Regions from separate parts of the Streptomyces sp. NPDC003697 genome, predicted to be linked through region 1. Evidence: riboswitches for the same ligand, from Rfam matches in the RefSeq annotation. Region 1 holds a riboswitch; the other holds the start of a gene.
What was found. A riboswitch is a leader RNA that binds a small molecule or an ion and turns the genes downstream of it on or off. The one in region 1 is predicted to bind cyclic di-AMP.
Positions count from the first base shown of each region.

Region 2: another riboswitch for cyclic di-AMP. It lies ahead of ACWDNY_RS23015 (transglycosylase family protein); the one in region 1 lies ahead of ACWDNY_RS06435 (M23 family metallopeptidase).

Region 1 covers NZ_JBSFNN010000010.1:46,255-53,921, forward strand. The annotation lists gene ACWDNY_RS06425 (M16 family metallopeptidase) at 1-124, shown strand, start outside; gene ACWDNY_RS06430 (M16 family metallopeptidase) at 121-1,509, shown strand; cyclic di-AMP (ydaO/yuaA leader) riboswitch at 1,734-1,895, shown strand; gene ACWDNY_RS06435 (M23 family metallopeptidase) at 1,908-2,666, shown strand; gene ACWDNY_RS06440 (GntR family transcriptional regulator) at 2,890-3,585, shown strand; gene ACWDNY_RS06445 (HPr family phosphocarrier protein) at 3,898-4,179, opposite strand; gene ACWDNY_RS06450 (bifunctional acetate--CoA ligase family protein/GNAT family N-acetyltransferase) at 4,360-7,362, shown strand; gene ACWDNY_RS06455 (DUF5998 family protein) at 7,415-7,667, shown strand, end outside.
Region 2 covers NZ_JBSFNN010000065.1:22,486-30,152, reverse strand. The annotation lists gene ACWDNY_RS23035 (SurA N-terminal domain-containing protein) at 1-279, shown strand, start outside; gene ACWDNY_RS23030 (nucleoside triphosphate pyrophosphohydrolase) at 416-1,459, shown strand; gene ACWDNY_RS23025 (cytochrome P450 family protein) at 1,796-3,205, shown strand; gene ACWDNY_RS23020 (transglycosylase family protein) at 3,401-4,471, shown strand; cyclic di-AMP (ydaO/yuaA leader) riboswitch at 4,648-4,814, shown strand; gene ACWDNY_RS23015 (transglycosylase family protein) at 4,819-5,508, shown strand; gene eno (phosphopyruvate hydratase) at 5,860-7,140, shown strand; gene ACWDNY_RS23005 (FtsB family cell division protein) at 7,330-7,667, shown strand, end outside.

The sequences.
Region 1 (7,667 bases):
GCTGCGCGCGGACAACCGCGCGGTGCTCGTCTACGAGCCCGTCGCCGGTCAGGGGGACGCCACCGACAACCCGGACGCCGCCGAGGCCCCGGCCACCGACGACACCGAGGAGGCGGCGAAGTGACCGATCTCGCCACGATGGAGTTCCACCCCCGGCCCGAGGCCGGCGAGGCGAAGCCGTGGGCCTTCCCCGCACCCGGGCGCGGCACCCTCGACAACGGCCTGACGGTGCTGCGCTGCGACCGCCCCGGTCAGCAGGTCGTCGCCGTCGAGGTGCTGCTGGACGCACCGCTGGACGCCGAGCCGGCCGGTCTGGACGGCGTCGCGACGATCATGGCGCGCGCCTTCTCCGAGGGCACCGACAAGCACTCCGCCGAGGAGTTCGCCGCCGAGCTGGAGCGGGCCGGCGCCACCCTCGACGCGCACGCCGACCACCCCGGCGTCCGCCTGAGCCTGGAGGTCCCCGCCTCCCGCCTGGCCAAGGGGCTCGGCCTGCTCGCCGACGCGCTCAGGGCCCCGGCGTTCGCCGACAGCGAGGTAGAGCGGCTGGTGCGCAACCGGCTCGACGAGATCCCGCACGAGATGGCCAGCCCCTCCCGCCGCGCCGCGAAGGAGCTGTCCCGGCAGCTCTTCCCGGCCGACTCGCGCATGTCGCGCCCCCGGCAGGGCACCGAGGAGACGGTCCGCGGCATCGACTCCGCGGCCGTCCGCGCCTTCTACGACCGGCATGTCCGCCCCGCCACGGCCACCGCCGTGGTCGTCGGCGACCTCACCGGCGTCGACCTCGACGCGCTGCTCGGCGAGACCCTGGGCGCCTGGACCGGCTCCCCGGCCAAGCCGCGTGCGGTGCCGCCGGTCACCGCCGACGACACCGGCCGCGTGGTGATCGTGGACCGGCCCGGCGCGGTCCAGACCCAGCTGCTCATCGGCCGGATCGGCCCGGACCGGCACGACCGTGTCTGGCCCGCCCAGGTGCTGGGCACGTACTGCCTCGGCGGCACCCTCACCTCCCGCCTGGACCGCGTCCTGCGCGAGGAGAAGGGCTACACCTACGGCGTGCGGGCGTTCGGCCAGGTGCTGCGTTCGGCCCCCGACGGCTCCGGCGCGGCGATGCTCGCGATCAGCGGCAGCGTGGACACGCCGAACACCGGCCCGGCCCTGGACGACCTGTTCACCGTGCTGCGCAGGCTCGCCGCCGAGGGCCTCACCGACGCCGAGCGCGACACCGCCGTGCAGAACCTGGTCGGGGTGGCGCCGTTGAAGTACGAGACCGCGGCCGCCGTGGCGAGCACGCTCGCCGACCAGGTCGAGCAGCACCTGCCCGACGACTACCAGGCGGCGCTGTACCGGCAGCTCACGGCCACGGGCACGGTGGAGGCCACCGCGGCCGTCGTCAACGCCTTCCCGGTGGACCGCCTGGTGACGGTCCTGGTCGGTGACGCGGCGCAGATCAAGGCGCCCGTCGAGGACCTCGGCATCGGCCGGGTCGAGGTGGTGACGGCCGAGTAGCGGCCCGTCCCCCGGCCCCCGGCCGGCCGGGGGAGCGGCACGCATGCGGGAGCCCTGGTGACCGGAGTGTCACCAGGGCTCCCTGTTGTCCGAATTGAGGGAGAGACTGCCTGTCTGCCCTGTGGCGTGCGCTACAAAACCTTGCTTCCGTTTGGGAATTGAATCCGGGCCCGATTAGCGTCATGCCGGCTGTCCGTCAGGCAGTGCGCCGCGCCCGCGGCACCGGACAGTCATCGCCGAGTCCCCGTACGGCGCGAGCCAGGGGAGCCGGGGACCCACCGTCCCTGGGGTGAATCGGACGCCCGCGCCTCGTGCGAGGGGGCCCGTAGGAGACCTTCCTGCTCCGAACCCGTCAGCTAACCCGGTAGGCGAGAGGGAAGGAAAGGACCAGCCTGTCCATGGCGTTCAGCCGTGCCACCGGCAAGCACCGCCGGCCGAGCCGGGTACACCGCACCACCGCCCGCGCGGCCGGTGTCGCGGCCCTCACCACCACCGGCGTCCTCGGCGGTCTCGCCGCCGCTCCGGCGATGGCGGCTCAGACCCCCAGCCCCGAGGACACGGGCCTCACCCCTGTGGTCACCATCGGCGACTCCGTCGCCGCGCAGATCGACGCCCAGGCCGCCGCCCAGCACCAGGCGGCCGAGGAGAAGGCGGCCGAGGAGGCCGCCCGCCGGCAGGCCGCCGAAGTGGCGAAGAAGGAACGCGAGGCGAAGGAGCGGGCCGCCCGGGAGGCCGAGCGTCGGCGCCTGAACATGTTCGTCCTGCCGATCTCCGGCTCGTACGTCTCCACCGGCTACAAGACCGGCGGCACCCTGTGGTCGTCCGGTTCGCACACCGGCATCGACTTCCACGCCGCGAGCGGCACCACGGTGCACGCGGCCGGCGCCGGCACCGTCGTCGAGACCGGCTGGGGCGGCGCGTACGGCAACCAGGTCGTGATCAGGATGGCCGACGGCATGTACACCCAGTACGGCCACCTGTCGTCGATCGGTGTCTCGGTGGGCCAGCGGGTCACCCCCGGCCAGCAGATCGGCGTCTCCGGCGCGACCGGCAACGTCACGGGACCGCATCTGCACTTCGAGGCCCGCACCAGCCCGGAGTACGGCTCCGACGTCGACCCCGTGGCCTACCTGCGCAAGCACGGCCTCGACGTCTGACCCGCGCGGACTTCGCGAAAGCCCCGGCCACCCAGCCGGGGCTTTCGGCGTTTTCCCAACGCCTGGGCAATGGGCGCCCGGACTCGCGGGCGCCCGGGCGCGCCCGTGTCCAAAAGAATACGCATGGATTCCGCTGCGCCGTCGGACATTGCGGCCCCTTGCCATAGAGTCACGGAAAACGTGTACAGCGTCACCGTTCACGGGAATCGAGGCGGAGGTCGTCATGCGCATTCCGGCGCACTCGGTGTGCACCGCGATCCGGGACGATATCGTCGCCGGCGTCCACCGGCCCGGAGGCCGGCTCACAGAGGAGGTCCTGGCGCGCCGGTACGGCGTCTCCCGGGTCCCCGTGCGTGAGGCCCTGCGCACGCTGGAGGCGGAGGGGTTCGTGGTGACCCGGCGGCACGCGGGTGCGTGCGTCGCCAAGCCGACCGAGCGGGAGGCGGCGGACCTGCTGGAGATGCGCGCGCTGCTGGAGCCGCTGTGCGCAGCGCGGGCGGCGCAGCGGCGCACACGGGCTCACCTGAAGGTGCTGCACGGCCTGGTCGGACTCGGGCAGGAACGGGCAGGCCGGGGCAGCCGGGAGGAGCTGCGCCCGCTGGGCGGCTGGTTCCACGAGACGCTCGCCCGGGCCTGCGGCAGTCCCGCGCTGACGTCGGCGCTGACCCAGCTGCGGTACAAGACCGCCTGGATGTACACGGTGCGGGCGCCGGCCGATCCGGTGGAGTCCTGGGCGCAGCACGGCGCCATCGTGGACGCCATCGCCCGCGGCGATGCGGAGCGGGCCCGGGCGCTCACCGCCCTGCACGCCGAGCGCGCGGCCGCCGCGCACCGGCTGCGCGTCCCCGCGCTGCCTGACGGCGCCGTCCCCGAGAGCACTTCGCAACGCCCCGTCTACATACCGGGCCCCCGTGATTAACACGAGGGGCGTATACAGGGAGCGGAGAAACGGGGGAAGGCGAATTCGGTGGGACGGCATTCCAGGCCCTTTTCTTGCCTGTCCGCGTATTCGCCGCGGCGTGCCGTACGGAATGACCGGCGAAGAATTCCGATACCCGATGAGGGGTGTCCGGCGAAGAGATCCCGGCGTCCGACGTGGGACGCCTGACCTCTACACGGAATCCCCGGGGAAATACGCCGCTTCCCCTACCGCACCGCGCCGCGGAACGACGTGGCCGCGCCGCCCGTGGACGGGGCGAGGCGGCCTCACCGCTGGAACGGGCCGGTGCGGTCAGACGGTCTCGGGGAGTTCCTCGAGGCCCTCGGTCACCAGCTTGGCCAGCCGGTCGAGCGCGGCGTCCGCGCCCTCGGCGTCGGATGCGAGGACGATCTCCTCGCCGCCCTCGGCGCCGAGGCTGAGCACGGCCAGCATGGAGGCCGCGTTGACAGGCGTGCCGTCGGCCTTGGCGATCGTCACGGGGACGCCCGTGGCCGTGGCGGCCCTGACGAAGATGGAGGCGGGGCGGGCGTGGAGGCCCTCGGCCCAGCCGATGTTGACGCGGCGCTCAGCCATGTGATGCTGCCCTTCAGGTGGTCCAGGGTTGTCTAGACCAGTTTCCCACATGCGGGGGCGTGGGCCGTGAGCGGCCGGTGCCCGCCCACGGGCGGCGCCGTACGCGGCCCCGGCCGGCGTCCGCCTTCCCCAGAAGACTGCCTCGCCGCGCCGTCCGATGCGAGCCTTACGCTGGGGCTCATGCAGACCTCGCCGGACCGGCACGCCTACCCCGCCCACTGGGAGGCCGACGTGGTGCTGCGCGACGGCGGCACCGCGCGCATCCGCCCCATCACCGTCGACGACGCCGACCGCCTGGTCAGCTTCTACGAGCAGGTCTCGGACGAGTCGAAGTACTACCGCTTCTTCGCGCCCTACCCGCGCCTGTCCGCCAAGGACGTCCACCGCTTCACGCACCACGACTTCGTGGACCGGGTGGGCCTCGCGGCCACGGTCGGCGGCGAGTTCATCGCCACCGTCCGCTACGACCGCATCGGCGCCGACGGCAGGCCCGCCTCGTCCCGCCCCTCGACCGCCCCCGCCGGCGAAGACCCCGCGCCCGCCGTGTCCGACGAGGCCGAGGTCGCCTTCCTCGTGCAGGACGCGCACCAGGGCCGCGGGGTCGCCTCCGCCCTGCTGGAGCACGTCGCGGCCGTCGCCCGCGAGCGCGGCATCCGCCGCTTCACCGCCGAGGTGCTGCCCGCCAACAGCAAGATGATCAAGGTGTTCACGGACGCCGGCTACACCCAGAAGCGCAGTTTCGAGGACGGCGTCGTCCACCTGGAGTTCGGCATCGAGCCGACGGACCGCTCCGTGGCGGTGCAGCGCGCACGCGAACAGCGGGCCGAGGCCAGGTCGGTACGGCGGCTGCTCGCGCCCGGCTCGGTCGCCGTCGTCGGCGTCGGCCGCACACCCGGAGGCGTGGGCCGCAGCATCCTGGACCACATCCGCGACGCCGGGTTCACCGGCCGGCTGCACGCCGTGAACCGCGCCTTCCCCGAGGACCGGCACGAGATCGACGGGGTGCCCGCCCACCGCTCGGTGCGCGACATCCCCTCACCGGTCGACGTCGCGGTCGTCGCCGTGCCCGCCGAGCGCGTCCTGGAGGTCGTCACCGAGTGCGGCGAACACGGCGTGCAGGGACTCGTCGTCATCTCCGCCGGATACGCGGAGAGCGGCCCCGAGGGCCGCGAGCGCCAGCGGGCCCTCGTACGGCACGCGCGCGCGTACGGCATGCGCATCGTCGGGCCCAACGCCTTCGGCATCGTCAACACTTCGCCGGACGTCCGGCTCAACGCCTCCCTCGCCCCCGAGATGCCCCGGCCCGGACGCATCGGGATGTTCGCCCAGTCCGGGGCCATCGGCATCGCGCTGCTGTCCCGGCTGCAGCGGCGCGGGGGAGGGGTCACCGGCGTCACCGGCGTGTCGACGTTCGTGTCGTCCGGCAACCGGGCGGACGTCTCCGGCAACGACGTCCTCCAGTACTGGTACGACGACCCCGACACCGACGTCGCCCTGATGTACCTGGAGTCCATCGGCAACCCGCGCAAGTTCACCCGCCTGGCCCGGCGGACCGCGGCCGCCAAGCCGCTGGTGGTGGTGCAGGGCGCAGGCTCCGCCCCCCAGGGGCACGCCGTGCCGGCGACGCGGCTGCCCCACGCGACGGTGTCCGCGCTGCTCCGGCAGGCCGGGGTGATCCGCGTGGACACGATCACCGAGCTGGTCGACACCGGTCTGCTGCTCGCCCGGCAGCCGCTGCCCACCGGGCCCCGGGTGGCGATCCTCGGCAACTCCGAGTCGCTCGGGGTGCTCACCTACGACCGCTGCCTCGCCGAGGGGCTGCGGCCCCGGCCACCGGTGGATCTGACGACGGCGGCCTCGGCGGACGACTTCCGCGAGGCGCTCTCGAGCGCGCTCGCCGACGACACCAGCGACGCGGTGGTCGTCACGGCGATCCCGGCGGTGGGGGAGAAGGCCGCCGAGGACGCGGCTCTGGCCGAGGCGCTGCGCTCGGCCGCGGAGGCGGTTCCCGGCAAGCCGGTGCTCGTCGTGCATGTCGAACTCGGCGGCCTGGCGGAAGCGCTGTCGGCGGCGGCCAGCACGGGTCCGCAGGCCGGCGCGGGACCTCAAGCGGGTGCGGATCCGCGGGCCGGTTCGGGGCCGGCGGTCCGTGTGACCACCCAGCGCATACCCGACACCGACACGGCCCCGGGGCCGGGCTCCGGCCCGGCCCCGGCCGGCGCCCAGTCGCCGACCGGGGCCCCCGGCGGTCCCGAGGCGCCCGGCGGTCCCGTCGCCCCGGGAACCCCCGCCCCAGGCGCCCCCGCCCCCGGCGCCGGCGTGCGGCTCATCCCCGCCTACCCGGCCGCCGAGCGTGCCGTGCGGGCCCTCGCCGAGGCCGTGCGCTACGCCCAGTGGCGGCGGGAGGCCGCCGACCCCGGCAAGGTGCCCGAGTACGACGACATCGACGAGAAGGGCGCCGCCGGGCTCATCCACCGGCTGCTCGCCCGCGGACAGGGCCTCACCCTGGGGACGGAGGAGACCCGAGGACTCCTCGGGCGCTACGGCATCCCCCTGCGCGAGGCCATCCCCGCACCCTCCCCGGACGCGGCCGTCGAGGCCGCCCGCACCCTCGGCTACCCCGTCGCCCTCAAGGCCACCGCCCCGCACCTGCGGCACCGCGCCGACCTCGGCGGCGTGCGCCTGGACCTCGTCGGTGAGGAGCAGCTGCGCCGCGCCTACGCCGAGCTGACCGACCTGTTCGGGCACCCGCACGAGCTGCGCCCCGTGGTGCAGGCCATGGCGCCGCGCGGCGTCGACACCGTCGTACGGGCGGTCATCGACCCGGCGGCCGGCGCGGTGCTGTCCTTCGGGCTCGCCGGGGCCGCCTCGCAGCTGCTCGGTGACACGGCGCACCGCCTGATTCCGGTCACCGACCGCGAGGCGACGTCGATGATCCGTTCCATCCGCACGGCGCCCCTGCTGTTCGGCTGGCGCGGCTCGGCGCCGGTCGACACGCCCGCCCTGCAGGAGCTGCTGCTGCGGGTGTCACGGCTCGTCGACGACCACCCGGAGGTCGTCGCCGTCACCCTGGAGCCGGTCGTCGTCGCCCCGCGCGGGCTGAGCGTCCTCGGTGCGAGCGTGCGCCTCGCGCCGCCGCCCGCCCGTGACGACCTCGGCCCGCGGACGCTCCCGGTGTACTGAGTGACCCCGCCCCGGCGGCGGCGGTGCCTCGCAGTCGGCGCGCCCCCGTAGGATGGACGGCATGGCCAAGACCAGTACGACGACCCAGGGGCTGCGGGCGGCGATCGAACGCAGCGGCTACTACCCGGCTCTCGTGGCCGAGGCGGTCGAGGCCGCCGTGGGCGGCGAGCCCGTCCAGTCGTACCTGGTCCACCAGGAGACGACGTTCGACCAGAACGAGGTGCGGCGGCACGTGACCGTGCTCGTCCTGACCGGCAACCGCTTCATCGTGAGCCACACCGACGAGCAGGCCGCCGACAGCACCT
Region 2 (7,667 bases), on a different contig from region 1:
GCCAAGGGCCTGCAGGCGACCTGGCTGCAGCAGTACAACATCCCGCCGGGGCGACTCGACGACAACCTCCGTCTGCAGATCGAGGCGCAGAAGCTCGCGGCCCACCTGGACACCCAGCCCGGCTCGCCGGCCTTCTGGCAGGCCCTGTCGAAGGCCTCCGGCGAGCTGGACGTCGACCTCAACCCGCGCTACGGCGGCTGGGACGTGCAGAAGAGCGTGGACACGAAGACGCCGTGGCTGCGGGACGTCTCGGCGGCGGGGACGCAGCAGACGGCGTGACGGGAGCGGACGCGCAGACGGCGTGACGGGAGCGGCGGGTCCCGTCCCCGTCACTCCCGTGGACGACGCCCCGGAGTGCCCGCAGGGGCTGTGGACAACTCGTGGGCCGGACGGCGGTGTGCGTTACGTTCGGAGGGTGAACGCAACCAGCTCCGCACCCGCCCCCGGCCGCGTCGTCCTGCTCACCACCAGTCACCGCGTCGCCCCCGGCCTGCTGTCCTGGCCGGCCTGGCAGGCCCTGCGCGCGGCCGACCGCGTGCTGTGCGCGGACGGTGCCCATCCGCAGGTGCCGTACCTGCGTGAGGCGGGCATAGCCGTCGACGAGGCGTCGCCGACGGCTCAGGAACTGGTCGACGCCTGCGCCGGCGGCCGCACCGTGGTGGTCGTCGCGACCGGCGAGGGGGAACCCGCCCTGACCGACGGCCTGGCCCGGCTGGCGGGCTCCGGCCGGGTGCGGATGCCGGACCTGGAGCTGCTTCCCGCCTCCTACGACCTGCCGGGCGCCCGGCTGCTCGACCTCGTCCAGGTCATGGACCGCATCCGCGCCGAGTGCCCCTGGTCGTCGCGCCAGACCCACAGGGGCCTGGCGAAGTACGGCATCGAGGAGGCCTACGAACTGGTCGAGGCGATCGAGGACGGCGACCGGGCGGAACTGCGCGAGGAGCTGGGCGACGTGCTCCTCCAGGTCGTCTTCCACGCCCGCATCGCCGAGGAGGACGCCGACGCCCCGTTCTCCATCGACGACGTGGCCGGCGGCATCGTCGCCAAGCTGATCCACCGTCATCCGCACGTCTTCGGCGAGGAGACGGCCTCCACCCCCGAGGAGGTCAAGGAGCACTGGCTGCGCACGAAGGCGGAGGAGAAGCGGCGCACCTCCGTGACAGAAGGCGTCCCCCTCGGCCAGCCCGGACTGGCCCTGGCCGCGAAGCTGGCGTCCCGCGTGCGCACGGCCGGCCTCGACGTGCCCCTGCCGAGGGCCGAGGGCGTCGGCTACGAACTGCTCGCCCTCGCGGCCCGCGCCGAGGCGGACGGGGTCGACCCGGAGGCGGCGCTGAGGGCGGCGGCACGGGCCTACCGCGACGCGATCCGGGAGACGGAGGGCGTGACGACGCAGGAAGAGCAGCAAGAGGAGGAAGTGGAGGAAGAGGGGGAAGAGGAGGAACGCCCGGGCGACGAATAGGACGGGGAACGCGCCGGCCGGGCGCGCAGGACGGCGAGGCGCCTTACGGAGCGGCGACGTACGTGACCTGTGCCGGAACGGCCCGAGGACAGCACCGGGCGTCCCGGAACCGCGTCGCTCCCGACGGAGTCGCGACCGCACCGCGGAGTCGGCGACCGCACATCCCCCGGCCGACCGCACCGGCCGCAGCGGCCGACGGCGCCCCGGGCGTCGGCCGCCGCGCGGCCCGAGGGCCGACCGCCGGCAGCCGGGACCGACCGGGCCGGCGAGCGGCCGGCCGGCCCGGCGTCCGGACGCGGGGGGAAACGTCCGGACGCCGCCGGATACGGTCGAGGAGTGACCGATCAGCCCGCCCCCGACCAGCCCACCCCCGGCAGCCCCGCGCCCGGCCGGACGCCGTCCGACCAGCCCGCCCCCGGCAGCCCCGCGCCCGGCCGGACGCCGTCCGAGCGGGACGCCACCGAGGGCGCCGCGCCCGAGCTCTTCACCTGGGAGTTCGCCGGCGATCCGTACCCGGCGTACGCCTGGCTGCGTGAGCACGCCCCCGTGCACCGGACGCGGCTGCCGAGCGGGGTCGAGGCCTGGCTGGTCACCCGGTACGCCGACGCCAAGCAGGCCCTGGCCGACCAGCGGCTCAGCAAGAACCCGGCACACCACGACGAGCCCGCGCACGCCAGGGGCAGGACCGGCATCCCCGGCGAGCGCAAGGCCGAGCTGATGACGCACCTGCTCAACATCGACCCGCCGGACCACACCCGGCTGCGCCGCCTCGTCAGCACGGCGTTCACGCCCCGCCGTGTCGCCGCGTTCGCACCGCGCGTGCAGGAGCTGACCGACGGCCTCATCGACCGGTTCGCCGAGCGGGGCAGCGCGGACCTCATCCACGAGTTCGCCTTCCCGCTGCCCATCTACGCCATCTGCGACCTGCTCGGCGTCCCCCGCGAGGACCAGGACGACTTCCGGGACTGGGCGGGCATGATGATCCGCCACGGCAACCCGCAGGCGGGCGGCGGGAGGCGGGCGGGCGGGTCGCGCGGCGGCGTGGCCCGGTCGGTCAAGCTGATGCGCGGCTACCTCGCCGACCTGATCCACCGCAAGCGGGCGGCCCTGCCCGCCGAGCCGGAACCGGGCGAGGACCTCATCTCCGGTCTCATCCGCGCCTCCGACCACGGCGAGCACCTCACCGAGAACGAGGCCGCCGCCATGGCCTTCATCCTCCTCTTCGCGGGTTTCGAGACCACCGTCAACCTCATCGGCAACGGCACCTACGCCCTCCTGACCCACCCCGGGCCGCGGGACCGGCTGCAGCGGTCCCTGGCGGCCGGCGACCGCGGCCTGCTGGAGACCGGCGTCGAGGAACTGCTGCGCTACGACGGCCCGGTGGAGATGGCCACCTGGCGCTTCGCCACCCGGCCGCTCACCATCGGCGGGCAGGAGATCGCTCCCGGCGACCCGGTCCTCGTCGTCCTCGCCGCGGCGGACCGGGACCCCGAGCGGTTCGCCGACCCGGACGTGCTCGACCTCGGCCGTCGGGACAACCAGCACCTCGGATACGGGCACGGCATCCACTACTGCCTCGGTGCGCCGCTCGCCCGGCTGGAGGGGCGGCTGGCGCTCGCCACGCTCCTCACCCGGCTGCCCGATCTGCGACTCGACGCGGAACCGGCCGACCTGCGCTGGCGCGGCGGGCTCATCATGCGCGGCCTGCGCACGCTGCCCGTCCGGTTCACACCGGCCGCTCCGTAGTAGCTGTCGGAGAGCGGTCGCTCACGGTCCGGTCGACGAAGACAAAGGTGACACGCGCTCAACTCTGTGATGTTCACGTGATCTACGCGGCATTAACTTGTGACAGGCGATTGTCAGCCGATACGTTCACGCATCAGCGCGGCGCCGTGCACCACCCGTCGCGCAGATCACCGCTGTCCCACGAAAGGTCTCCGCATGCTCTCCGGGAACGGTCGTCACCGGCGCCCCCGTCAGGCCCCGGCCATGCTCGTCGCGGCCGGAGTGACCGGATCCGCCATCGCCATCCCACTGCTCGGCGCCAGCGGCGCGAGCGCGGCCGACGGCACCACGTGGGACAAGGTCGCGGAGTGCGAGAGCGGTGGCTCCTGGAGCGCCGACAACGGCAACGGCTACTACGGCGGACTGCAGTTGTCCCAGGACGACTGGGAGAAGTACGGCGGCCTCACGTACGCGCCGAGCGCCGACCAGGCCAGCCGGTCCCAGCAGATAGCCGTCGCCGAGAGGATCCTCGACGAGAGGGGTCCGGGCGCCTGGCCCACCTGCGGACTGCTCTCCGGGCTGCACCAGGACACCGGTTCGGCCGACGTGGACACCGGTGTGAGCAACGACTCGCCCTCGAACTCCGGTTCGTCCGGCTCCACCGGAACGCCCCGGGTGCCCGACTCGGGCCTGTCCGACGGGGCCCAGGACTCCGGGCGCTCGGCCGGTGATTCCCGGTCCTCGTCCGGGGGTGAGGCCTCCGCTTCGTCCGACTCGACGGACGATTCCGGCCCGAATCCGTCCTCTTCGGGCTCTTCCTCCTCTTCGTCCGCCAAGGCGGGCGATCCTGGCAAGTCCGGCACATCCGCGCCCGCCGCTCCGGGCGGCACGCGGACTCCCGACAGCTCGCCGTCCGCGCCGTCCCGATCGGACGATTCGGACAACTGGCAGCAGGCCGCCGGTTCTTCCGCCCTCGTGGACACCGGGGCGCTCGGCACCGGCCGTCATCGCGGCGGCAGTGCCGCGGAGGATTCGGCCGGCACCCTCGCGGCCTCGTCCGCCGGCCGTCACGCCGTGCGCGACACCGACGACGCCCGTGCCGCCGGGGGGTCCTACATCGTCCGCGCCGGCGACTCCCTGGCGTCCATCGCCGACTCCCTTGACCTCGACGGCGGATGGCGGGCGTTGTACGCGGCGAACCGCGACGCGATCGGCTCCGACCCGAACAGCATCGTCGCCGGTCAAGCGCTGGATGTAGACACCGAAAACGCCCGAAACCAGGGGTAGTTCACGTGGGCATTGGTGCCGAATGACCGTTTCGGTGAAAGTGTGGGATGAGTCTCAGAAGCCCTGATCGTCTTTGAAATTCCGCGGCGGCCGTGTCTACGGTCGTGATCGTTCGCCATCGCGAGCCCCGGTCGCCGTAACGCCGAATCCTGCCAGCGGCTGCCCGGGAACAGTCGTCGCGTCACGCGCCGCAGGCAGGAGCGGGGGACCCAAGGTAAGTGCCGTGCCGGGCTGTTGCCCGGAGCGGCTCGGGGTGAAGCCGCGTCTCGCAGAGGGACGCGGCCGGGCAACTCAACCGGCCCGAACCCGACAGCTCACCTCGCAGGCGTCGGTGAGGGGATCCAACCATGCTGTTTTCCGGCAAGGGCACGCACCGTCGTCCGTCCAAGGCCACCCGAGCCATCGCGCTCGCCGGTGTCGCCGGCACCGCCGTCGCCGTCCCGCTGATGGCGTCCGGCAGCGCCTCCGCCGCCACCGTCTCCGAGTGGGACGCGGTCGCCCAGTGCGAGTCCGGCGGCAACTGGTCCATCAACACCGGCAACGGCTTCTACGGCGGTCTGCAGTTCACCAACTCGACCTGGGCCGCCTTCGGTGGCACGGCCTACGCGTCGCGTGCCGACCTGGCCGGCAAGGCCCAGCAGATAGCCGTCGCCGAGAAGGTCCTCGCGGGCCAGGGCAAGGGCGCCTGGCCGGTCTGCGGCAAGGGCCTGTCGAACGCCGCCTACAACGGCGGTGCCCCGGCCGCGTCGAACAGCGGCTCCACCCAGGGCGGCGGCGCCACCGCCAACCGCTCCACCGAGCAGAAGGCCTCCCGCTCCACCGAGCGCCCGGCCGCCAAGAAGACCGTCACCACCCCGACCGGCAAGAAGGTCGCGAAGGGTGACGGCGAGTACAAGGTGGTCACCGGCGACACCCTCAGCAGGATCGCGGCGAAGCAGAACGTCCAGGGTGGCTGGAAGAAGCTGTTCGACCTGAACAAGGACATCGTCGACAACGCCGACCTCATCTACCCGGGCCAGCAGCTGCACCTGAAGTGACAGCCGGCCGCTGACCGGGCCGTAGAGCCCCGACGGGCGCGGTCCCCCACGGCGGGGGCCGCCCCCGGCTCCCCGGCTCCTGCGGTCCACCCCGTCCCCCGGACTCCCCGCTCCGGTGCGTGTTCCCCCGTGCGCACCGGAGCGGGGCTTTTCGTTTCGCGCCTCGTTCGCTCCTGCCAGGGCATTTCCCGGACTCGCCCGGACCCCTTTGTTCCGAGCGGGAACAATGTGTACCGTCACCTTGTCCACGGGGCGGTCGGTCGGCTGTTGAAGGCCCCGGGACGGTTAGGCTCTAGTCGCAAGTCACACCAGCCCCGCACTTCCAGCGTCACATCCAAGAAGGAGATGCTCGTGCCGTCGATCGACGTCGTCGTAGCCCGGGAAATCCTGGACTCCCGAGGCAATCCCACGGTCGAGGTCGAGGTCGGCCTCGACGACGGCAGCACCGGGCGTGCCGCCGTCCCCTCCGGCGCCTCCACCGGCGCCTTCGAGGCCGTCGAGCTCCGCGACGGTGACCCCAACCGCTACCAGGGCAAGGGCGTCGAGAAGGCCGTCCTCGCCGTGATCGAGCAGATCGGCCCGGAGCTGGTCGGCTACGACGCCACCGAGCAGCGCCTGATCGACCAGGCGATGTTCGACCTCGACGCCACCGACAACAAGAGCTCCCTCGGCGCCAACGCCATCCTCGGCGTCTCCCTCGCCGTCGCCCACGCCGCGTCCGAGGCGAGCGACCTGCCGCTGTTCCGCTACCTGGGCGGCCCGAACGCGCACCTGCTGCCGGTGCCGATGATGAACATCTTGAACGGCGGCTCGCACGCCGACTCCAACGTGGACATCCAGGAGTTCATGATCGCGCCGATCGGCGCGGAGTCCTTCTCCGAGGCCCTGCGCTGGGGCGCCGAGGTCTACCACACCCTGAAGAAGGTCCTGAAGAGCAAGGGCCTTTCCACCGGCCTCGGCGACGAGGGCGGCTTCGCCCCGAACCTCGGCTCCAACCGCGAGGCCCTCGACCTCATCCTCGAGGCGATCACGGAGGCCGGCTACACCCCCGGCGAGCAGATCGCCCTGGCGCTCGACGTGGCCGCGTCCGAGTTCTACAAGGACGGCTCCTACCTCTTCGAGGGCAAGGAGCGCTCCGCCGCCGAGATGACCGAGTACTACGCCGACCTGCTCGAGGCGTACCCGCTGGTGTCCATCGAGGACCCGCTGTTCGAGGACGACTGGGAGGGCTGGAAGACCATCACCGCCAAGCTCGGTGACAAGGTCCAGCTCGTCGGCGACGACCTGTTCGTCACCAACCCCGAGCGCCTGGCCCGTGGCATCGAGGAGGGCGCCGCGAACGCCCTGCTGGTCAAGGTCAACCAGATCGGCTCGCTGACCGAGACCCTCGACGCCGTCGAGCTGGCCCAGCGCAGCGGCTACAAGTGCATGATGTCCCACCGCTCCGGCGAGACCGAGGACGTCACCATCGCCGACCTGGCCGTCGCCACCAACTGCGGCCAGATCAAGGCCGGTGCCCCGGCCCGCTCCGAGCGCGTGGCCAAGTACAACCAGCTGCTGCGCATCGAGGAGATCCTCGACGACGCCGCGGTGTACGCCGGCCGCAGCGCCTTCCCGCGCTTCAAGGGCTGAGCCGTCCGCCAGGTAGGCCCAGCCAGTCGTACGTACGTCCCCGTACCCGGTCCCGTACCGTGTGCGGGGACGTACGTACGTGTGACGTGCCCGCGGGCCGGCGGGGACGATGGCCGGGCCGTCCCGGGACATTCCCGGAGCCCGGCCGACGAGAGAGGTGACCGGCGTAGTGAGGCGAGGTGACATGCCGTGACCGACCGGGACCGGTTCTCCACCGCGACCAGGCTCAGGCTGCTCGGTGAGCAGACGGCGGCCCGCGTCTACCGCTCCCAGACGCGGCGGCAGGCCCGTCGCTCCCGGCTCACCGGGCGCGCGGCGCTGCTCGCGCTCGTGGTGTGCTCGATGGTCGTCGCGCTGGCGTACCCGATGCGGCAGTACGTCTCCCAGCGCGCCGAGATCGCCGACATGCGGCAGCAGAAGCGGCAGGCCCAGCAGCGGGTGCGGCAACTGCGCGACCTCAAGGCACGCTGGCAGGACGACGCCTACGCCCAGCAGCAGATCCGCCGCCGGCTGCACTACGTGTTGCC